DNA from 2 places in the Massilia sp. CMS3.1 genome. Region 1 is predicted to be linked to the other one. Evidence: predicted binding sites of a transcription regulator. Region 1 holds the regulator's gene; the other holds the start of a gene.
The links. Region 1 encodes NrdR, which represses ribonucleotide reductase genes. Its sites were predicted from a motif close to CACNANATNTNGTG; they were not measured.

Region 1 (10,980 bases):
GCCACGCTCGACCATCGCCGGCAGCAGGGCGCGCGTCATCGTCACCAGGCCCTTGCAATTGGTGGCGATCATGGTTTCCCAGTCTTCCAGCGGCGCCTCGTGGGCCGGCGCGGTGCCGAGCGCAAGGCCGGCGTTGTTGATGAGCACATCGATCTGGCGCCAGGATTGCGGCAGCATGGCCAGCGCTTCCTCGATCGAGGCCTTGCTGGTGACATCCATCTCGACCGGCAGCGCCGATTCGCCCAATTCCGCCGCCAGCGCGTCGAGGCGATCCATGCGGCGCGCCGCCATCACGACCTGGTGGCCATTGCGAACGAAGGTGCGCGCCATTTCGGCGCCGAATCCGGCGGACGCGCCGGTGATGAAAACGATCATGATGGAATTCCTCGGGTTGCAGTGGCGTCCCCCGATTGTAGCCGAAATGACCATCTTGTCCGGGCCATTGCCATCGTTGCCAGGCTGGCAGTGCATTCCTTGCCCTAAGCGGGCAGTTCACATACAATCCTCAGTCCATTTATGTCTCACGTGACTGGCGAAATCCACAACGTCTTCCTGGCGTTGCGGCAAGGTGGGCACCCACCGGGGAGCGTGAGATTTCACCCGCCGTTCGCCTGGGCAACCGACAATGGGTTCGCGCGCATCTTGATTGCAGCGCGCCTGTCGTTTGCCGGCCTCATGCCGATCCAACACCGCCGTTGTCCGGTTCTCTTATCGATTGGAGTTTTGTTCATGTTTGCAAAAGATCACACGCTGGCCAAGGTTGACCCGGAACTGTGGGACGCCATCCAGAAGGAAAACACCCGTCAGCAAGATCACATCGAGCTGATCGCTTCCGAGAACTACACCTCGCCGGCCGTGATGGAAGCGCAGGGCTCCCAGCTCACGAATAAATATGCCGAAGGCTATCCGGGCAAGCGCTATTACGGCGGCTGCGAATACGTCGACGTCGCCGAGCAGCTGGCGATCGACCGCGTCAAGGAACTGTTCGGCGCGGAAAGCGCAAACGTCCAGCCGAACTCCGGTTCGCAGGCGAACCAGGGCGTGTTCTTCGCCATGCTCAAGCCTGGCGACACCATCATGGGCATGTCGCTGGCCGAAGGCGGCCACCTGACCCACGGCATGGCACTGAACATGTCCGGTAAATGGTTCAACGTCGTGTCGTACGGCCTGACCCCGGAAGAAGACATCGACTACGACGCCATGGAAGCTTTGGCCCGCGAACACAAGCCGAAGATGATCATCGCCGGCGCCTCGGCGTTTGCCCTGCGCATCGACTTCGAGCGCTTTGCGAAAATCGCCAAGGAAGTCGGAGCCTATTTCATGGTCGACATGGCCCACTACGCCGGCCTGATCGCCGCGGGCGAATACCCGAACCCGGTGCCGCACGCCGACTTCGTCACCTCGACCACGCACAAGTCGCTGCGCGGCCCGCGCGGCGGCATCATCCTGATGAAGGCCGAGTTCGAAAAGCAGATCAATTCGGCGATCTTCCCCGGCATCCAGGGCGGTCCGCTGATGCATGTCATCGCCGGCAAGGCGGTGGCCTTCAAGGAAGCGTTGACGCCCGAATTCAAGACCTACCAGCAGCAAGTCGTGAAGAACGCCAAGGCCCTGGCCGAAGCGCTGATCGCACGCGGCCTGCGCATCGTGTCGGGCCGTACCGAGTCGCACGTGATGCTGGTCGACCTGCGCGCCAAGGGCCTGACCGGCAAGGAAGCGGAAGCCATCCTCGGCCAGGCGCACATGACCTGCAATAAAAACGGCATCCCGAACGACCCGCAAAAGCCGTTCGTGACCTCGGGCATTCGCCTGGGCAGCCCGGCCTTCACGACGCGCGGCTTCAAGGAAGAAGATGCGACGAAAGTCGGCCACCTGATCGCCGACGTGCTCGACAACCCGCACGACGCTGCGACGATCGAGCGTGTGAAGGCGCAAGTGAAGCTGCTGACCGACAAGTATCCGGTGTACGCGGCCTAATCGTCATCGAGCTTCAAACGTAGTAGAGTCCAGGAACGGCGTCCGCCCGGATGCCCTTCCTGCGCATCACCATCGAGCGCCCCATGAAATGTCCGTTCTGCCAGCATGAAGACACCCAGGTCCTCGATACGCGCGTATCCGAGGAGGGCGACGCCATCCGGCGCCGGCGCCGCTGCGTGCAATGCGACAAGCGCTTCACCACCTACGAACGCATCGAACTGTCGATGCCGATCATCGTCAAGAAGAACGGCAGCCGCACCGAATTCGCCAGCCATAAACTGCGCGGCAGCCTGATGCTGGCGCTGCGCAAGCGCCCGGTGTCGGCCGAGGCCATCGACGCCGCCGTCGCCTCGATCGAGGAAAAGCTGCTGATCAGCGGGCGGCGTGAAGTCGATACCGGCCATGTCGGCGAACTCGTGATGCAGGAACTCAAGCGTCTCGATGAGATCGCCTATATCCGCTTTGCCTCCGTCTATAAAGACTTCAAGGACCTCGCCGAGTTCCAGCAGGCCTTGGTGGAAGTCGGCCACTCGCGCAAGTAAATCAAGCCTTTTCAGGCAGCCCGCGCACGGTTGACCCAGCGCAGGGGCGCACCGGCTTGCACTGATAACTTCTCAGCTCGCGCGAATTGTCGCGCCTGAACTGCGGAGGTGTTCCTTGCAATGGTCTCGGTTAAACGGCTTCACGCTGGTCGAAGTGCTGGTCGCCATGTTCGTGCTGGCGCTCGGAGTCGTCGGTGCGGCGGCCACGCAAGTGGCAAGCGCGCGCTTGCGCCAGCAGGCCGCGCTCGAATCGGAAGCCGTGCAACTGGCAGCCTCGCTCGGCGCACGCATGCGGGTCAACGCCGCGCAGATGGCGCTGCCCGACGCCTCCAATCCATACCTCCAGTTCGCGTACGACGCGCGTGACGGCGCGCCTGCGCCGCCGCCGATGCACTGCTTCGGCACGGCCGATTGCGACCCGGCCCGGATGGCGGCCCACGACCTGTACGACACGGCGCGCATCGTGCGTGCCGCCTTTCCCGGCGGGCGCATCACGGTCTGCCGCGACGCCGGCGGCTGGAACGCCGCGCTGCTTGCCTTCGAATGGGCCTGCACCGGCGGCGCGAATGCACCGGTCGTCGTCAAGCTGGGCTGGCGCCTGCCGGCGCGGCCAGGGGAGGCAAGGTCGCAGGAAACGCCGTTCATCACGATGGTGGTCGCGACATGAACGCGCCCCGCCCCCTGGCGCGGCAAGGTGGCATGACCCTGGCCGAGCTGCTCGTTGCGCTGGCGCTGGGCCTGGGCGTGCTGCTGGCCGGCGGCGTCTTGATGATCGGCGCGAACAGGTCGTATGTGGCCCATGAAGACGCGGCAAGCATCGACGATGGCGGGCGCTTTGCGCTGGCCCTGATCGGGCGCGCCGTGAGGCAGGGCGCCTTTGTCGACTGGGAGCGCCTGGCCGGCGCGGCACCCGCCAGGGACCTGCCGGCGCCGCTCGCAGGTCTCGACAGCCGCTCGCTCGTCAAGACGAGTGCCGGCATCGACAATCCGGTGAGCACTGCCGTCAACGGCAGCGACGTGCTGGCCGTACGCTATTCAGGCGCGGGTGCTGCGCCCGATGGCGACGGCAGCGTCATCAACTGCGCGGGCTTCCCGGTGCACGAGGCAAAGGAGGGCTGGAGCATCTTCTATGTCGCGCGCAATGGCGACGGCCTGGCCGAGCTGCGCTGCAAGTACCGCGGCACGAGCAACTGGAGCGCGGACGCAATCGTCGCCGGGGTCGACGGCTTCCAGGTGCTGTATGGGGTCGATACCGACACCGCGCCCGATGGTGTCCCGAACCGCTACGTGAGCGCCAGCGCGCTGGCCGCGCTCGATGCCGCGCTGCCGTTGGCGGGCGGTGGGCAGGCCGAGCTGAACGAGAAGACCTGGTGGAAGCGCGTCGCCAGCGTGCAGGTGGCCTTGCTGCTGCATGGCGAACGTCCCTCGGCCGCGCCGGTCCAGCCGGGCGCGTATTCGCTGTTCGGCGCGGCCTATGGTGCGGCCCAGGCGGCGGGCGACGAGGGCGTACAGTTGGCAGCTGCGGACCTGCACGGCCGCGTCCAGACGCCGTCGCGCAGGCTGTTCACGGCCGTGTTCGCAGTCGGCGCAGCCCAGCCTTGAGGCGGCCATGCGGGCACGTCACTCCGAGCGCGGCGCGGCGCTCGTCACCATGCTGTTCCTGATGCTCGCGCTTCTGATGATGTCGCTGTCGGCCGCGCGCGCCGCGCTCGCACATGCGACATCGGCGCGCCATGAACGCGACCGCCAGGTGGCTCATGCGGCGGCCGAAGCGGCGCTGCTCGACGCCGAGCGCGACATCGAGGGCGCGGCCGGTCCAGCTTCGCCGCGCACGGCCATCTTCGCGGCCATGGACGCGAGCGCATTCGACGAACGTTGCCTTGGGCAGGCCGAGAAGACCGGCTTGTGCCAGGCCAGCACCGGGACTGCGCCGCCGGCCTGGCAGACGGCCGACCTGGCGGGCGAGGCCGGCGTCGAATACGGCCGCTTTACAAGCCGCTCGCTGCCGACGGGCGCGGGCACGCTGCCGGCCGCCGCCCCGCGCTATCTGGTCGAACTGCTGGCGGGCCCCCAGCCCATGTTTCGCATCACGGCGCTCGGCGTCGGCGCCGACCGGGCCACGATGGTCGTCCTGCAGAGCCATTATCGACGTGCCAGCGCCAGCGGGCCGGGAAAGCGCATGGGCTGGCGCGAAATCGCCAACTGGCCTGAACTGCACAAGGCTGCATCCTGATTCAAGGTATCCGAGGAGACAACGATGTCGCGCGCGCGCGGTTTTACCCTGGTCGAAGTGATGGTCGTGCTGCTCATCATGTCGCTACTGGCCAGCCTGGCCTGGCCCAGCTATGCCGGCTACATCACCAAAACGCGGCGCATGGAAGGCAAGGTCGCGCTGATCACCGCCATGCAGCAGCAGGAACAGCACCATGCAATTGCCCACACCTATGTCGCTTTTTCACGGGAGGCGCCGGTGGAGTCCCTGCGCTGGTGGTCCGGGAATGCGGCCGCCGGCAGCGCCTACGAACTCGATGCCCAAGCCTGCCCGGACCAGGACCTGCGCGACTGCGTGCAGCTGCGCGCGCGTCCCGGTACGGCACATGTCGACGTCCGCTTCCTTGACGCCGAATGCGGCGCGCTCACCCTGCGCAGCACCGGCGAGCAGGGTGCCAGCGGACCGTCGGCGCGCTGCTGGCCATGAACGCAACGCGGGGTTTTTCGCTACCCGAACTGCTCGTCGTCACAGCCATCGCCGCGATCCTGCTGGGCGTCGCGCTGCCGGACCTGGCTGCGCTGCTGCGCGCCCAGCAACTGCGCACGGCGACGAACGACCTGTTCGGCGCAATCGGCCTGGCAAGGGCGCAGGCGATTGCGCGCAACGAGCGCGTCAGCGTGATGCCGCGCGACGCGCTCGGGGTCGACTGGACGCAGGGCTGGACCGTGTTCGTCGACCGCGACGGCGACGCTGTGCCGGGGCCGGGCGACGCCATCCTCGCCGTGCACGAGGCGCTCCCGGCCGGCTTCCAGGCCGCTTTTGCCTTCACGAGTCCTGCAGCCCCGTATTACATCGCCTACAATGGCGCCGGGCGCAGCTGCACCGCCACGAATAGCGGCGCGGCGCGCTGGGGCACGCTGTCGCTGTTTCATGGCGGGTCGACCCGCCGTATTAAAATCAACATGCTGGGCCGGGCACGCGCCTGCAATCCGGCGCGCGACGACAACTGCGACGGCGCCGCCGCGCCGTCTTAGACCACCTGAAGAATATTGTGACCAAGGTAGACACCGACATCGACGCCATGGCGCTGGCCCTGGAGTGGGCCGCCAAAGGCATGACCATCACTGCCCCGAACCCGCGCGTGGGCTGCGTGATCGTGCGCGAGGGTAGCGTCATCGGCGCCGGCCACACCCAGCCGGCCGGCCAGGCCCATGCCGAGATCCAGGCCCTGCGCGACGCCGCCGCGCGCGGTAACGATGTGCGCGGCGCGACCGCGTATGTCACGCTCGAGCCCTGCAGCCATTATGGCCGCACCCCGCCATGTTCGAACGCGCTGATCGAAGCGGGCCTTGGCCGCGTGGTGGCAGCGATGGGCGACCCGAATCCGCTCGTGGCCGGGCGCGGGATGGCGCAGCTGGAAGCGGCCGGCATTGCGATCGCGTCAGGCGTGATGGCCGATGAAGCCTATGAACTGAACATCGGCTTCTTCTCGCGCATGCGCCGTGGCCGTCCCTGGGTGCGCCTGAAAACGGCGGCCAGCCTGGACGGCATGACGGCCCTGGAAAATGGCGAGAGCCAGTGGATCACCGGGCCCGAGGCACGCCAGGACGGCCACGGATGGCGTGCACGCGCCTGCGTGATCCTGACCGGAATCGGCACCGTGAAGGCGGACGATCCGCAACTGACCGTGCGCGGCGTAGCGACGCCCGGCGTGGCGACGCCCGGCATTGCCACGCCAAGGCAACCGCGCCGCGTGATCGTCGACAGCCGGCTCGACATCGCGCTTGACGCCCGCATCCTGCAAGGAGCGCCGTGCTGGATCGTCGCGGCCGTGCCTGACCCTGAAAAAGCGGCGCTGCTGCGCGCCGCGGGGCACGAAGTCATCCTGCTGGCGAACAGTGCCGGCAAAGTCGATCTGCCGGCACTGATGCTGGAACTGGGCCGGCGCGAGATCAACGAAGTGCATGTCGAGGCCGGCTCGAAGCTGAACGCCTCATTGGTGCGCGAGGGCTGCGTCGATGAGCTGCTGGTCTACCTGGCCCCAAGCCTGATCGGCGCGGGGCAGGGCATGTTCGCGCTACCGCCTCTCGATCGCCTGGCCGACAAGATCGCCCTGCGCTTTCACGAAGTGAGGCAGGTCGGCGCCGACCTGCGCATCCTGGCAAGATTGAATACGAACTAACCTGAGGAAAAAGAAGCATGTTTACTGGAATCGTCGCCGCCGTCGGCAATATCAATTCGGTCTCGCCGCTGGCGGGCGGCCCTGACGCCGGCGTGCGTCTGCAGATCGACGCCGGCGGCTTGCCGCTGCTCGATGTCGCGCTGGGCGACTCGATCGCGATCAACGGCGCCTGCATGACGGTCGTCGAAAAAACCGATACTGCCTTCTCGGTGGACGTCTCGCGCGAAAGCCTGAGCAAGACTGCCGGTCTCGATGGGCTGGGCGAAGTCAACCTGGAGAAAGCGCTGACCCTGGCCGAGCGCCTCGGCGGACACCTGGTGTCGGGCCACGTCGATGGACTGGGCCAGGTGCACAGCTTCGAGCCGGTGGGCGAGTCGCGCGAGCTGATCGTCGATGCGCCCCAGGAACTGGCCAGGTTCCTTGCCTATAAAGGCTCGGTCGTGGTCAACGGCGTGTCGCTGACGGTGAACCGTGTCGAGGACCTGTCGGTCGATGGCGTCAAACTCTGCCGCTTCTCGATCAACCTGATTCCGCACACGATCGACGTCACCACGCTCAAGCACCTGCGCGCGGGGTCGAAAGTGAACCTGGAGATCGACCTGATTGCGCGCTACGTCGAGCGCATGCTGTCGGTTTCGCCTGATCTCATCCGCAGCTGAAGACGCATGCGACAGGGCCCTCGAACGAGAGGGCCCTGATCACATCCTGCAGTGCGAAAGGGTCAATTCGCTTACTGCTGTCGCTTTTTCTCTTCCTTCTTCACCTTCTTGGCTTCCTTCTTTTCCTTGTCGGTCTTCGCCGGTTCTTTCTTGGTCGACTTCTTCGCGTCCTGGCTTTTGCTCATTGAATTGCTCCGATCAATATGTTGAATAACGGTGATGTGACAGGTTCCGCACCTGCTCGGAATAATAGCTGATTACCACTTTCCATACGCATTCCCGCAACGGGTTTCGGGCGAGGCTGCGTCTGGTGTTTCCCCTAGTGTTAAGCTCGTTATACATAATGATACAATCAGGAATCTGTGTCCTCATCATAAAGAATCGTTACGTCCCCATGGCCAATTTTTACCGAGCAGTCTGTATAGCAGCCAGTGTTCTCGCATTGCCATCCCACGCCATGGCGACGGATCCGGAAGATATTGCCAGCCTGAGCCTGGAGGATTTGTCGAATATCCGCGTCACCTCGGTATCGCGGCGCTCCGAACCTGTGGCCGACGCAGCCGCGTCGATTTTCGTCATCTCCGGCGACAGCATCAAGCGCGCAGGCGTGTCGACGCTGCCTGAAGCGCTGCGGCTCGCGCCGAACTTGCAGGTTGCGCGTGTCGACGCACGCAATTACGCAGTCACTGCACGCGGCTTCAACAGCGCTTTCGAAAACAAGCTGCTGGTGCTGATCGATGGCCGCAGCGTGTACACGCCCTTGTTTTCCGGCGTTTACTGGGACGCGCAGGATGTCGTACTGGAAGATGTCGAGCGCATCGAAGTCATCAGCGGTCCCGGCGCCACCATGTGGGGCGCCAACGCCGTCAACGGCGTCATCAACATCATCACCAAGGCGGCCGGCGCCACCCAGGGCACGCAAGTGAGCGCGAGCTACGACCGCGACCTGATCACGGGCTCGGTGCGGCATGGCGGCGCGCTTGCCGGCGGCGCCCGCTACCGGATGTACCTCAAGTCGTCCGAGCACGAGGATATCGAACGCGAAAACGGCATGGACAACCTGACCGGGTGGAAGCGCTCGCAGGCCGGGTTCCGGGCCGACTGGGGGCAGGGCGCCGACACGGCGACCGTCCAGGGCGATGCCTACGTCGGCGCCCTGCACCAGCAAGGCACGCGCGACATCCGCATCGCGGGCGCCAACCTGCTTGGCCGTAAGGCGATTCGCCTGCCAGGGGGCTCGGAGCTCACGGCGCAGGCCTACTGGGATTTCACCGAGCGCAACCAGCCTGGCGCTTTCATCGAGCACCTCAATACCATCGACCTTCAGCTCCAGAGTTCGGTCACGCTGGCCGAGCGCCACCGTATCGTGTGGGGCGCGGGCTACCGCAAAGCCTTCGACCGCCTCGACAACGGCGCCGGGTTTGCATTCCTGCCGGGCGACCTGAACCTGCACTGGGGGAATGTATTCGTGCAGGACGAAATCGACGTCACCGATACCGTGCGCCTGATCGCCGGCGCCAAGCTCGAACATAACAATTACACCGGCCTGGAATTCCTGCCCACCCTGCGCCTGGCATGGAAGCCGACCGGCACCAGCCTGGTCTGGACATCGGCATCGCGCACGGTACGGGCGCCTTCGCGCATCGACCGGGATTTTTATAGCCCCTCGAATCCCCCGATCGTGGGCGGCGTGCCGCGCTACGGGTTTGCCGGCGGCCCCCAATTCCGCTCGGAAGTGGCCGCTGTGCTGGAATTGGGTTACCGCATCCAGGCCACCCCAAGCCTGTCGTATTCGGTCACCGCTTTCGCCAGCGACTACGACCGCCTGCGCACGCTCGAGCCGAACCCGCGCGGATCCGGATCGGTGTTCAGCAACCTGGCGAATGGCCGCACGAAGGGCGTCGAGATGTGGTCGACCTGGGAAGCGAGCGAGGCGCTGCGGCTGTCGGCGGGCCTGGTGGCGCAGCGCATCCGTACCACGCCCGAGCCGGAGAGCCGCGACGCCAGCGCGGCAACCGGCCTGGCAACGAGCGACCCGAGCAACTACTGGTCCCTGCGCGCTTCGTACGATATCGCGCGCGGCCAGACGCTCGACGTGCTGCTCCGCCACCAGGGAAAGCTGAGCCGTCCAGCGGTGCCAAGCTATGAAGCGCTCGATATCAACTACACATGGCGCGTGACGCCTGATGTCGACCTCTCGGTCAGGGGGAGTAACCTGTTGGACGCGGCGCATCCGGAATACGGCGGCGGGCCAAATCGCAGTGTCTATGAACGCAATATCGGGGTGAACCTGGTGTGGCGCTTGTAACCATGCTCCGTTCATGCGCGATGGTGCTGGCAGGCCTGTTCGCGCTCAACGCGTATGCGCAAGTGGGTGCGCCGACCGAAGACGTCGTCAAGGCGGCTTACCTGTCGAAGCTCGGTCATTATGTCCATTGGCCGGCGCACGCCGCGCCGCCCGCCAATGGGCGCACTGTGATCGGCATCGTGGGTGCCGAGGAGGTGGCGAACAGCCTGGCCCAGATGGCGGCCGTGCGCGACCCGGTCAAGGGTACGCTGGCGGTGCGGCGTCTGCGCAACGGCGATTCACTCGAGCACATTCATATCCTGTATCTGGGCAAGGGCTATGTTGCCCGGGCCGGTGCCATGATTGACGGGGCAGCCGCGCGTTCGATCCTGATCGTCTCGGAATCGGACGATGCACTGGCGCGTGGCAGTGTCGTCAATTTTCGTGTGGTAGACGAACGGATGCGCTTCGACATTTCGCTCGAGTCTGCCGAAAAAGCCGGCCTGCGACTGAGCTCGCAACTCCTGATGCTGGCCGCGACGGTCATCCGCGGAAAACTTCAATAATCGCTATTGCGCGCTGCCGACCGCCGCGCCCGCACATGCCTGCGGCAACGGCGCCTCGCGCCGCAGGCCGAAGCGGGACATCGTGTCCGCCGTCGACGGCCGGTGCAGCGCAATGAGCTTGTGCGCGATGTCGCCGATCGAATCGGACATCCTTGTCCGGTTCAAATTTCCCAGCGCCGCCAGAGCCGGCGCATTGTCCGCCCCGTTGTTCAGCTTTTCCATGAACTGGTCGGCCTTCATCACGCGCCCGCTGTCGAAGCGGCGGGGGCGCTCGATGCGCGCGTTCGGCGCCAGCAGCACCAGCGTATCGACCGGCGCATCGTCCAGCCCGAAAGGCTCGAGCGCGTCGCGCAGCACCGAGACCTGGCGCGCCAGTTCGTCCAGCGGAGACGGCATGGGCTCGAAGCTTTTGGTGGCCTCGTTCCAGCGCAGGAAGTCGCCGTCCTCGGTGATCCTCAGGCCATGCGCGAAATGCCTGGTGCCCAGCAGGTAGAAGCGGCGCGAGCGGTGGATCAACAGGTGATCGATCTGCGCCGCCTCGCCATCGTTCGACAC
Region 2 (10,980 bases), on a different contig from region 1:
GGAAAACCTGATGGAGTCCGAATTCTTCGGCCACCGCAAGGGCGCTTTTACCGGGGCAGGGGAAGAGCGCGACGGCTTCTTCCAGGCGGCCAATGGCGGCACCCTGATGCTCGATGAAGTGGCGGACCTGCCGCTGGCGATGCAGGTTAAATTGCTGCGCGCGATCCAGGAGCGGCGCGTGCGCAAGATCGGCGCCACCAATGAGGAGCCGGTCGACGTGCGCATCATCAGCGCCACGCACAAGGATTTGGCCCGGTGCGTCGAGACTGGCATGTTTCGCCAGGATTTGTTCTATCGCCTGAACGTGATCGAACTGGCGCTGCCGCCGCTGCGCGAGAGACTGGATGATTTATCGGTGCTCACCAACGCCATCCTGGCGCGCCTGGCAGGACCGGGCGGCGCCTCGCTCGGACCGGGTGTGCTCGATGCCTTGCGTGCGTATTCCTTTCCCGGCAACGTGCGCGAACTGGAAAACGTGCTGGAGCGGGCACTGGCGTTTGCCAACGATGGCGTGATCCAGGTCGAGGATTTGTCGCTCAAGGCCGCACGCGTGGCAGAGACGGCGCGTGTTGAGCCGGCGCCCGTGCTCGCCGCGCCGGTGACGCCTGCGCCGGCTGCGCCGCTGCCGGTCGCCGCGCCCATTGCCGACGAGCCGGCAGCGCTCGGCCCCGCTTCCTTGCCGAGCAACCTGCCGGCTTACCTGGAGCAGGTCGAGCGCGACATCATCGGGCGCGCCCTGCAGCAAACCCAGTTCAACCGCACGAAGACCGCCAGCCTGCTCGGCATCAGCGTGCGCCAGTTGCGTTACCAGATGCAAAAGCTCGATATTCAAGCTCCGGAGAATTGAGTACTCCTCACCGGATGCGATGCAAGGCGGACGCTGCTTGCAGTGCGAGCACTGCAAGCAGTGGCCAACGCAGCAGCGCGCCGGTTATGGCAGCCAAAACTTCATATTTATTTCTTGGGGAGTACTCTAATGCCAAAACGCTTACGTTATATGGCCCTTGGGATCGCCCTCGTGGCTGCCTTCATGTGGATGAAGCACGAACGCGACGCCGACAACTGCCGCAAGGGCGGCGGACAGTGGGAAAGTTCGGCAAACACTTGTGCTCCAGCAACTCCTGCGACGGGTAGCCGGGCGGGTTGATCCACTCGGGTCGACACCCGACTTGTGGCATCTCAACAGTCAACTTGTCAAAAAGCGTTGCCTTTTCGCCAGTGCAAAATGGTGCGCACTGCACTGCGATTGGGCAGGGTCGCCGCACGCTGAACAAGCTTTAAGCAGCAGGTTAGTGCTCACTTACCGCCAGTGGCGCATTCGAGGTCCAACCACGCGATGTCAAGAGCCACACATATAAAAATCGCCTGATTTTGAAAATTTAATCACTTGCAGCTTGCGCCAGCGAAGTACTACAATTAGTCCATTGTCAAACAACGGCACTAGATCTAGTGGTAGCAGGCTCAAGTGTTCAAGACTTGGTGTGTAGCACGGGCAACAATAGTTCGGTGGCTCCATCGTTGATTCAAGCAAGTTAAATCCATCAGCAGCAACGTTGTCCAGCCTGTTTATTCGGGCTGGCCGGGGTTCGTTTTGCTTCGCATTTTTCGTTAATTCATAGGCGGCAGCCCGACTGCCCTTCCTGGAGGCCCCATGCATACTTCACAAGACATTTCCATCCACCCGCACGCGGCTCCAGGATCGGCCGGCGCGAATAACGCCGCCGAACTGGCCGCGCGCGCCGACTACCGCATCATCCGCCGCAACGGCGCCGTCGTCGCTTTTGAGCCGAACAAGATCTCGGTCGCGATGACCAAGGCCTTCCTGGCGGTCGCCGGCGGCCAGGGCGCCGCATCGGCCCGCATCCGCGAACTGGTGGAAGAGCTGACCAATAACGTGGTCGCCAACCTGATGCGCCGCCAGCCGAACGGCGGCACCTTCCACATCGAAGATGTGCAGGACCAGGTGGAACTGTCGCTGATGCGCTCGGGCGAACACGATGTCGCGCGCGCCTACGTGCTGTACCGCGCCAAGCAGATGGAAGAGCGCCGCCTGTCCAAGGAAGCCGCGGGCTTGACGCACGTGGCCGCGCCCCAGATCCACGTGATCGACAACGGCCAGCGCCTGCCGCTCGACATGGATGCCGTGCACGGCCTGGTGAACGCCGCCTGCGTCGGCCTGGAAAAGCACGTCGACGCCGAAGCGATCGTCGCCGAAACCCTGCGCAACCTGTACGACGGCGTGCCGGTCGAAGAGCTGCACAAGTCCGCCATCCTGGCCGCGCGCGCTCTGATGGAAACCGATCCGGCATACAGCCAGGTCACGGCCCGCATCCTGCTGCACACGATTCGTAAAGAAGTCTTCGGCAAGGAAGTCTCGCAGGCGAAAGCTGCCGCCGAATACCTCACCTACTTCCCGCAATACATCGCCAAGGGCATCGAGAACGAACTGCTCGACGCGGAACTCGGCAAGTACGACCTCGAGCGCCTGGCAAAGGCCATCGTCGCCGACCGCGACCTGCAATTCGGCTACATCGGCCTGCAGACCCTGTACGACCGCTATTTCCTGCACGTGCGCGAAACCCGCATCGAGATGCCGCAGGCCTTCTACATGCGCGTCGCGATGGGCCTGGCCCTGCGCGAAGCGGACCGCGAAGCGCGCGCCATCGAGTTCTACACGCTGCTGTCGAGTTTTGATTTCATGAGCTCGACCCCGACCCTGTTCAACTCGGGCACGCGCCGCTCGCAGTTGTCGTCGTGCTATCTGACCACCGTCGGCGACGACCTGGAAGGCATCTACGACGCTATTAAAGAAAACGCGCTGCTGTCGAAGTTCGCCGGCGGCCTCGGTAACGACTGGACCCCGGTGCGCGCGCTCGGTTCGCGCATCAAGGGCACCAACGGCAAGTCGCAGGGCGTGGTCCCCTTCCTGAAAGTGGTCAACGACACGGCCGTGGCCGTGAACCAGGGCGGCAAGCGCAAGGGCGCAGTCTGCGCCTACCTGGAAACCTGGCACATGGACATCGAGGAATTCCTCGACCTGCGCAAGAACACCGGCGACGACCGCCGCCGCACCCACGACATGAACACGGCGAACTGGATTCCCGACCTGTTCATGAAGCGCGTGATGGAAAAAGGTTACTGGACCCTGTTCACCCCGAGCGAGACGCCGGACCTGCACGACCTGGTCGGCAAGGCTTTTGAGGCCGCCTACACCGCGTACGAAGCGAAAGCCGAGCGCGGCGAAATGCTGGTCTTCAAAAAGATCGAAGCGCTCGACCTGTGGCGCAAGATGCTGTCGATGCTGTTCGAGACCGGCCACCCATGGATCACCTTCAAGGATCCATGCAACATTCGTTCGCCGCAGCAGCACATCGGCGTCGTGCACTCGTCGAACCTGTGCACCGAGATCACCCTGAACACCAGCGCCGACGAAATCGCGGTCTGCAACCTGGGCTCGATCAACATGCCGCAGCACATGAAGGGCGATGGCCTGGATCATGTCAAACTGCAGAAGACGATCCGCACCGCGATGCGCATGTTAGACAACGTCATCGATATCAACTACTACGCCGTCGAAAAGGCGCGTAATTCGAACCTGCGCCACCGCCCGGTTGGCATGGGCATCATGGGTCACCAGGACTGCCTGCACATGATGCGCGTGCCGTTCGCCTCGGACAAGGCGATCGAATTCGCCGACCGTTCGATGGAAGCCGTCTGCTATTTTGCCTACCTGGCCTCGACCGAGCTGGCCGAAGAGCGCGGCCGTTACGAGTCGTACGCCGGCTCGCTGTGGGACCGCGGCATCCTGCCGCAGGATTCGATCAAGCTGCTGGCCGAAGAACGCGGCGGCTATCTCGAGCAGGACACGAGCGAGTCGATGGACTGGAGCCTGGTGCGTAACCGCATCAAGGAGTTCGGCATGCGTAACTCGAACTGCGTGGCGATCGCCCCGACCGCGACGATCTCGAACATCATCGGCGTGTCGGCCTGCATCGAGCCGACCTTCCAGAACCTGTACGTGAAGTCGAACCTGTCGGGCGAATTCACCGAGATCAATGCGTATCTGGTGCGCGACCTGAAGGCACGCGACCTGTGGGACGAAGTCATGATCGCCGACCTGAAGTACTTCGACGGTTCGCTCTCGAAGATCGACCGCGTGCCGCAAGACCTGCGCGACATCTACGCCACCGCCTTCGAACTCGAGCCGAAGTGGCTGGTCGAGCAGGCATCGCGCCGCCAGAAGTGGATCGACCAGGCGCAGTCGCTGAATATCTACATGGCCGGCGCCTCGGGCAAGAAGCTCGATGAGACCTACAAGCTGGCCTGGCTGCGCGGCCTGAAGACGACCTACTACCTGCGCACCATCGCGGCGACGCATATGGAGAAGTCGACCACCCGCACCGGCGCGCTGAACGCGGTGTCGGTCTCGGGCGGCATGGTGGGTCACGCGGCGCCGGCGGCTGCGCCAGTTGCGCCTACTTCGGCTGCGGCCGCCGACGCGGATGGCGAGGCTTGCTACCTGCGTCCGGGCGATGCCGGTTTCGATGAGTGCGAAGCTTGCCAATAAGTCTTAATAATTGAAATGCACGCCCGGCCTTCGCGCCGGGCGCTGCCGCCACAGAATATAGAAGAGGAACTATCATGCTGTCATGGGACGATGAACCAACGAGCGCACCCGTCGTGCGCCCACCGCACGGCGCGGACCTGCCCGACACCGTCGACGCCGCCCTGGTCGCCAAGCGCGTCAACGCCGACGACAAGCGCATCATCAACGGTCAGACCGACGTCAACCAGCTGGTGCCATTCAAGTACAAGTGGGCATGGGACAAATACCTGGCCGGCTGCGCGAACCACTGGATGCCGCAGGAAGTGAACATGCAGCGCGATATCGAGCTCTGGAAGAGCCCGAACGGCCTGAGCGAGGACGAGCGCCGCCTGGTCAAGCGCAACCTGGGCTTTTTTGTGACCGCCGACTCGCTCGCCGCGAACAACATCGTGCTGGGCACCTACCGCCACATCACAGCCCCGGAATGCCGCCAGTACCTGCTGCGCCAGGCTTTTGAGGAGGCGATCCACACCCACGCCTACCAGTACATCGTCGAGTCGCTCGGTCTGGACGAGCAGGAAATCTTCAACGCGTACAACGAAGTGGCCTCGATCCATGACAAGGATCAATTCCTGATCCCCTTCATCAATACGCTGACCGACCCGAAATTCGAGACCGGCACCCTGGAAAACGACCAGAAGCTTCTGAAATCGATCATCGTCTTCGCCTGCCTGATGGAAGGCCTGTTCTTCTACGTCGGCTTCACCCAGATCCTGGCGTTGGGCCGTCAGAACAAGATGACCGGCGCCGCCGAGCAGTACCAGTACATCCTGCGCGACGAGTCGATGCACGTGAACTTCGGCATCGACCTGATCAACACGATCAAGATGGAAAACCCGCTGCTGTGGACCCCGGAATTCCGCGACGAGATCAAGGCGCTGTTCCTGGAAGCGGTCGAACTTGAATACCGCTACGCCGAAGACACCATGCCACGCGGCGTGCTGGGCCTGAACGCCCCGATGTTCAAGGGCTACCTGCGCTTCATCGCGAATCGTCGCGCGGTGCAGATCGGCCTCGATCCGCTGTTCCCGGCCGAAGAGAATCCATTCCCGTGGATGAGCGAGATGATCGATCTGAAGAAGGAACGGAATTTCTTCGAGACGCGCGTGACGGAGTATCAGACGGGTGGGGCCTTGAACTGGGATTGACCCCAAGCCGTTCCACAGAGACGTCACGAAGCCCGATGAGAAATCATCGGGCTTTTTTCATGAAAGAGTGTCCGGCACATATGCTGCTTCACATGGTCAAAGCAGATATCGAGGAAGGCGCTGCCATTAAAGCGCGCCTGATGGAATCAGGCGCGCTTTGAAACGAAGCGAGTCAGTCGGGTGCCTGGTTCCGTCATGAGACTTGTTGTAGTCTAGTGAAGAAACGAATTTACTCGTGCGCGGGTTGCGGAGTGACAAGGTTTTCGTGTACTTTACGTGATTGAATTTGTCAAAACGTGAACATGGATTTTTTCGCATGCTTACGGGCAAAGTAAACCGAACAAATAAGAAGGCCTCGAGAGCCGATGCGGGCGCAGGAAGGTGGAGCGAAGCGCGTGGTTCGAGACTTTCATAATGGGACGCTGATCAAACCAGCATGCACATAAGCGTAACGAAAAGAACAAGCCGCACTGCCTGATCGTGTTCAGGCATGGCGGCTTTTTCTTTTCGTGCTCGTAAGGGCAGCGATGTGAAAGCGCATCTGAGTAATGGGTGAGTGTCCCGACGTCGTTGGCTGAAGCGCTGCAATTGTGAGGAGTTGCAGCAGTTCAGCTGGTGCCGGATTCATTGGCAGTAACCGAACGGTTTATGCCGATGAATAACCCGCCTGGCCATCCGGACGGACGGGTTTCAACCTTGTAGCGTATTTTCTCGTCGCAGAGAAGGAGAACGAAATGGCAACAGCCGCTAAGAAACCAGCAGCAAAACCGGCAGCGAAGTCTGCCGCAGCAGAGAAACCAGCCGCCAAGTCGGCAGCCAAGAGCGCAGCGAAGGGGACGTCTGCGAAGACGTCCGCCAAAGCCGCTGCCAAGCCGGCGGCAAAGCCTGCAGCGAAAGCTGCACCGAAAGCTGCACCGAAGGCTGCGGCGAAACCGGCTGCGAAGCCAGCCGCCAAGGCTGCATCGAAGGCGCCGGCAAAAGCTGCTGCCAAGCCGGCAGCAAAAGCCGCGTCGAAGGCACCGGCCAAAACCGCAGCGAAGGCTGCTACCAAGCCAGCTGCAAAGAAAGCTGTCGCCAAGCCAGCGGCTAAACCAGCTGCAAAGAAAGGGACGTCTGCAAAGACGTCCGCCAAGCCAGCCGCTAAGCCAGCTGGCAAGAAGACAGTCGCCAAGCCAGTAGCGAAAGCAGCCGCAAGCAAGTCGGCAGCCAAGCCGGCAGCGAAGAAAACCGCAGCCGCCAAGCCAGCCGCCAAGAGCGCAGCGAAGTCGGCTGCCAAGCCAGTAGCAAAAGCTGCCGCCAAATCGGCAGCCAAGCCAGTGGCAAAGAAATCTGCGGCCGCCAAGCCGGCAGCGAAATCGGCAGCCAAGCCAGTCGCCAAGAGCGCAGCGAAGTCCGCCGCCAAGCCAGTAGCAAAAGCCGCGGCGACCAAGTCGGCAGCAAAGGGGACGTCCACCAAGGCAGCAGGCAAGAGCGCCGCCAAGGCACCAGCCAAGAGCGCCGCCAAGGTACCGGCCAAGTCGGCAGCCAAGACCCCAGCCAAGGCACCGGCCAAGTCGGCAGCCAAGACCCCAGCCAAGTCGGCCTCGAAAGGCCCGGCAAAAGCACCGGCCAAGACTGCAGCCAAGAGCGCCGCCAAGGCACCAGCGAAGACGGCAGGCAAGGCGCCGGCCAAGTCCCCTGCCAAGAGCGCAGCCAAGGCACCGGCAAAAGCCGCTGCCAAGAGTGCCACGAAGGCGCCGGCCAAGTCAGCCGCCAAGACTGCCACCCCAGCACCAGCCAAGGCTGCTGCTACCAAGCCCGCCGCTAAACCAGCAGCGACCAAGACCACCACGCAAGCACCGGCCAAAACCGCAGCTCCAGTTGCGGCTAAGGGGACGTCTGCGAAGACGTCCGCGACCAAGCCAGCAGCCAAGCCAGCCGTGACGGCAGCGCCGAAATCTGCAGCCGAAACCAAGCCTGCAGCCAAGTCCGAAGCCAAGCCCGAAGCCGCAAAAGCCGAAGCCAAGCCGGAAGCTGCGAAAGCCGAAGCCAAGCCTGAAGCGATGAAGGCCGAAGCGAAGCCGGAAGCGAAGAGCGACAGCAAGGCCGACGCCAAACCGGAAGCGACGGCAGCGGCACCAGCTGCAGCAGCAAAGGCGGAAACCAAGCCGGAAGCGGCAGCCAGGCCAGCGGCCAGGAAAGCGGCTGCCGCCAAGAAGCCTGCCAAGGAAGCCGAAGCCAAGCCTGCGCAAGCAGCAGACGACAAGCCAGCCGCACCTGCAGCAGGCGCCAAGACCGTGCTGTCACCGGCGGCCGCATGGCCGTTCCCGACCAGCAGCCGTCCGTAACACCAAGTCGGGCCCGCTTAGGGCAAAATACCGCTGTGTGAACCCCTCACACAGCGGTTTTTTTTATCTCAAGGAGTTGTCGTGCCCATTCTTCAGTTGATCGTCGATACCATTGCCACTGTGTTGGGGGCAGTGCTCCTGTTGCGTTTCTGGATGCAGGCCATCCGCGTGCGTCCGCCAGCCTCGGTGGCGCAGTTCACCTTCACGCTGAGCGACTGGCTGGTGAAGCCCCTGCGCCGCATCGTGCCGGGGGCGGGCGGCTACGACTGGGCAAGCCTGGTCGGCGCCTTCCTGGTGGTGCTGCTGGCGACATCGATCCTGTTCATCATCGGAGCGTCGGTCGAACAGGTGCTGCTGGTGGCGTTGGCGCGCTTCGTGAAGTGGATCATCTACGGCTTCATCGCGCTCCTGATCATCGAAGCGATCTTCAGCTGGGTCAATCCGCATGCGCCGCTGGCGCCGTTCGTACATGCGCTGAACGATCCGCTGCTGCGGCCGATCCGCAAGGTGGTGCCGCCGATTGGGGGGCTGGATTTGTCGGTGCTGGTGGCGGTGCTGTTGCTGCAGATTGCGTTGTATCTGCTGAGGATGGTGGTGCCGATCTAGTTGATTGGACGAATGTGAAAATGGGCAGCCTCGGCTGCCCATTTTTTTAGTGCATCACGACCAACGGCCATGTTCAGCGTGCGTACCGCGTGGACTCAAGAGTCCACGCTACGGATAGACGACGCTCCTGTCGCAGGCCGAGATCAGGTTACTTGAAGCGGTAGCCGAAGGCGGCTTCGAACTTGTCGGCGATTTCTTGTGGAGTAAAACTGTGGTTCTGGCCGCCCTGGTGGGCGATCTTGATGGAGCCGAGCAGGCTCGCGAGGCGGCCGGTCGTGTTCCAGTCGTAGCCTTGCGCGATGCCGAACAGCAGGCCGGCGCGGTAGGCGTCGCCGCAGCCGGTCGGGTCGACCACGAGCGCTGCCGGTACCGGCGGGATGTCGTGACGCTCGCCTCCCGCGTAAATCTCGGAACCCTTTTCGCCGCGTGTGACGATCAGCGCGTCCAGGCGCGATGCGATCTGGTCCAGGCTCAAGCCGGTGCGGTCCATGACCATTTCGAATTCGTAGTCGTTCGCGGCCAGGTAAGTGGCCTGCTCGATGAAGGTGAGCAGTTCTTCGCCGCTGAACATCGGCAGCTGCTGGCCCGGATCGAACATGAAGGGCACGCCCTGGGCGGCGCAGTCACGCGCGTGCTGCAGCATGCCGTCGCGCCCGTCCGGAGCGATGATCGCCACGCGCAGCGGCCCCTGGTCGGCGACCTTGTTCTCGTGCGAGAACTGCATCGCGCCCGGGTGGAAGGCGTTGATCTGGTTGTTGTCCTGGTCGGCCGTCACGAAACACTGCGCCGTGTAGGCGTCTCCAATGGTCTTGATGGCGCGGGTCTTGATGCCGAAATTGCGCAGGCGCTCGAGATAGTCGGCGCCGTCCTGGCCGAGGGTCGCCATGATCAGCGGATCGCCGCCAAGTAGATTGAGGTTGTAGGCGATGTTCGCCGCGCAGCCGCCGTATTCGGTGCGCAGCGTCGGCACCAGGAAGGAGACGTTCACCCGGTGCAGCTGGTCGGCCAGCAGGGTTTCGGCGAAGCGGCCGTGGTATTGCATGATCTTGTCGAATGCGAGCGAGCCGCAGATCAGGGTAGCTTGGGTCATGTGGGAGTCAGGGGTAGAAGACGGCGATGTGGTAGCCGGAAGGTTTCAGGTCGTCCACCCGGAAGTGGAGCTTGATCGGTTGTTCGGCGCGCGGCGCAATGCCGTTCGTGAGCAGCGTGCCGGCGGCAAGATAATCGGTCGGGGCGAATACGCGGCGCACCAGGGGCTTGTCGTTGGCGTCCGTCAGGGCCAGTTCGAGGCTCGGCCAGGCCTGGGCAATGCCGCCTGTGTTGCGCAGTTCGGTCGTGAACGAATAGGCGCCGCCGCCGAGCGTGGTCAGTTCTCCCGTTTCGATGGCGAGGTTGTCGGCCTGCGCGGGCAGTTCGACGCGGCAGCCGAACACCGCGCAGCTCGACACCAGCGCCGGTTTTGCGGCCGGGAAGCGCGCGGCGAGTGCGTTGCGGAAGGTGAGGGCTCCTTGCGCGAACAGCAGCACCAGCAAGCCGATGGCGCCGGCCAGCAGCGCAATCTTGCGCGCGCGTCCGTTCTGCTCCTGCGCGCGGCCGCGCTTGACGAACTCCGGCTCGTCGATCTCGGCGGCGCGCAGTTTCGGCTGCGATTCGATCCGGGTCGGCGTGAGCTTGGAGCGCCGCGCCGCGGCCTTTTCGGCGCGCTTGGCGGCCGGCGTGCGTGCCGCCGGCATCACGTGCGCCGCGGCAGGCGCCAGCGGGCTGGTGCTGGCGGTCGACTCGCGCATCAGGAGTGGCGGGGCGTCGTCGGCCGGCTGCCGCAGACGTGGCGTGGCGGCGACTGGTTCCGGCTCCGGTTCGTGGTCAAGCAGGGGAAGGGCAACCAGTTCTTCGTCGACCGGCAGGTTGAATGCAGGGTCGATGCCAACTGGACCGTGCGCGTCAGTCACGGGTTGTGCCTCGGGCTGTTCGTCTTCTGCCGGCGCGCGCGTTTGCGGGACCGGTTCGGGATCGTTCAGCACGTGCGACCATGGCGGCAGGACCGGCGGGACCGGCTTGAGCGTCTCTTCGGCGTCGGTCACCGGCGCCTCAGGCTGACTCGGTTCCGGCGCATCGACCTTCGGCAAGATCCCGAACGGATCGAAGGTATGGTCGAAGTCGAGCGTGTAGACCGGTTGCTCTTCGAATGCCGGGAGTTCGACTGCCACCTCGAGCGGCGCCAGCGGTTCGTCAATCGGAATAGCGGGGGCAGGGGGCTCGGCGGGAGCCTCGGCCTGTACGGCAGGCGCGGGCT

Region 2: the regulator NrdR is predicted to act here: its motif matches at 1,439-1,452, upstream of ACHAC9_RS04685 (ribonucleoside-diphosphate reductase subunit alpha).

The regions. Positions count from the first base shown of each region.
Region 1 covers NZ_JBIMES010000007.1:43,303-54,282, forward strand. Annotated here, with positions in the region: gene ACHAC9_RS12785 (SDR family oxidoreductase) at 1-375, opposite strand, end outside; ZMP/ZTP riboswitch at 516-624, shown strand; gene glyA (serine hydroxymethyltransferase) at 730-1,977, shown strand; gene nrdR (transcriptional regulator NrdR) at 2,061-2,519, shown strand; gene pilV (type IV pilus modification protein PilV) at 2,635-3,186, shown strand; gene ACHAC9_RS12805 (PilW family protein) at 3,183-4,121, shown strand; gene ACHAC9_RS12810 (pilus assembly protein) at 4,129-4,752, shown strand; gene ACHAC9_RS12815 (type IV pilin protein) at 4,777-5,217, shown strand; gene ACHAC9_RS12820 (GspH/FimT family pseudopilin) at 5,214-5,765, shown strand; gene ribD (bifunctional diaminohydroxyphosphoribosylaminopyrimidine deaminase/5-amino-6-(5-phosphoribosylamino)uracil reductase RibD) at 5,813-6,913, shown strand; gene ACHAC9_RS12830 (riboflavin synthase) at 6,931-7,572, shown strand; gene ACHAC9_RS12835 (TonB-dependent receptor plug domain-containing protein) at 8,030-9,880, shown strand; gene ACHAC9_RS12840 (YfiR family protein) at 9,883-10,425, shown strand; gene ACHAC9_RS12845 (nuclease-related domain-containing protein) at 10,429-10,980, opposite strand, start outside.
Region 2 covers NZ_JBIMES010000002.1:226,083-237,062, reverse strand. Annotated here, with positions in the region: gene ACHAC9_RS04690 (sigma-54-dependent transcriptional regulator) at 1-847, shown strand, start outside; gene ACHAC9_RS04685 (ribonucleoside-diphosphate reductase subunit alpha) at 1,652-4,567, shown strand; gene ACHAC9_RS04680 (ribonucleotide-diphosphate reductase subunit beta) at 4,642-5,754, shown strand; gene ACHAC9_RS04675 (hypothetical protein) at 6,401-7,096, opposite strand; gene ACHAC9_RS04670 (transcriptional regulator) at 7,071-8,081, shown strand; gene ACHAC9_RS04665 (YggT family protein) at 8,163-8,687, shown strand; gene ACHAC9_RS04660 (carbohydrate kinase family protein) at 8,836-9,777, opposite strand; gene ACHAC9_RS04655 (DUF3426 domain-containing protein) at 9,785-10,980, opposite strand, start outside.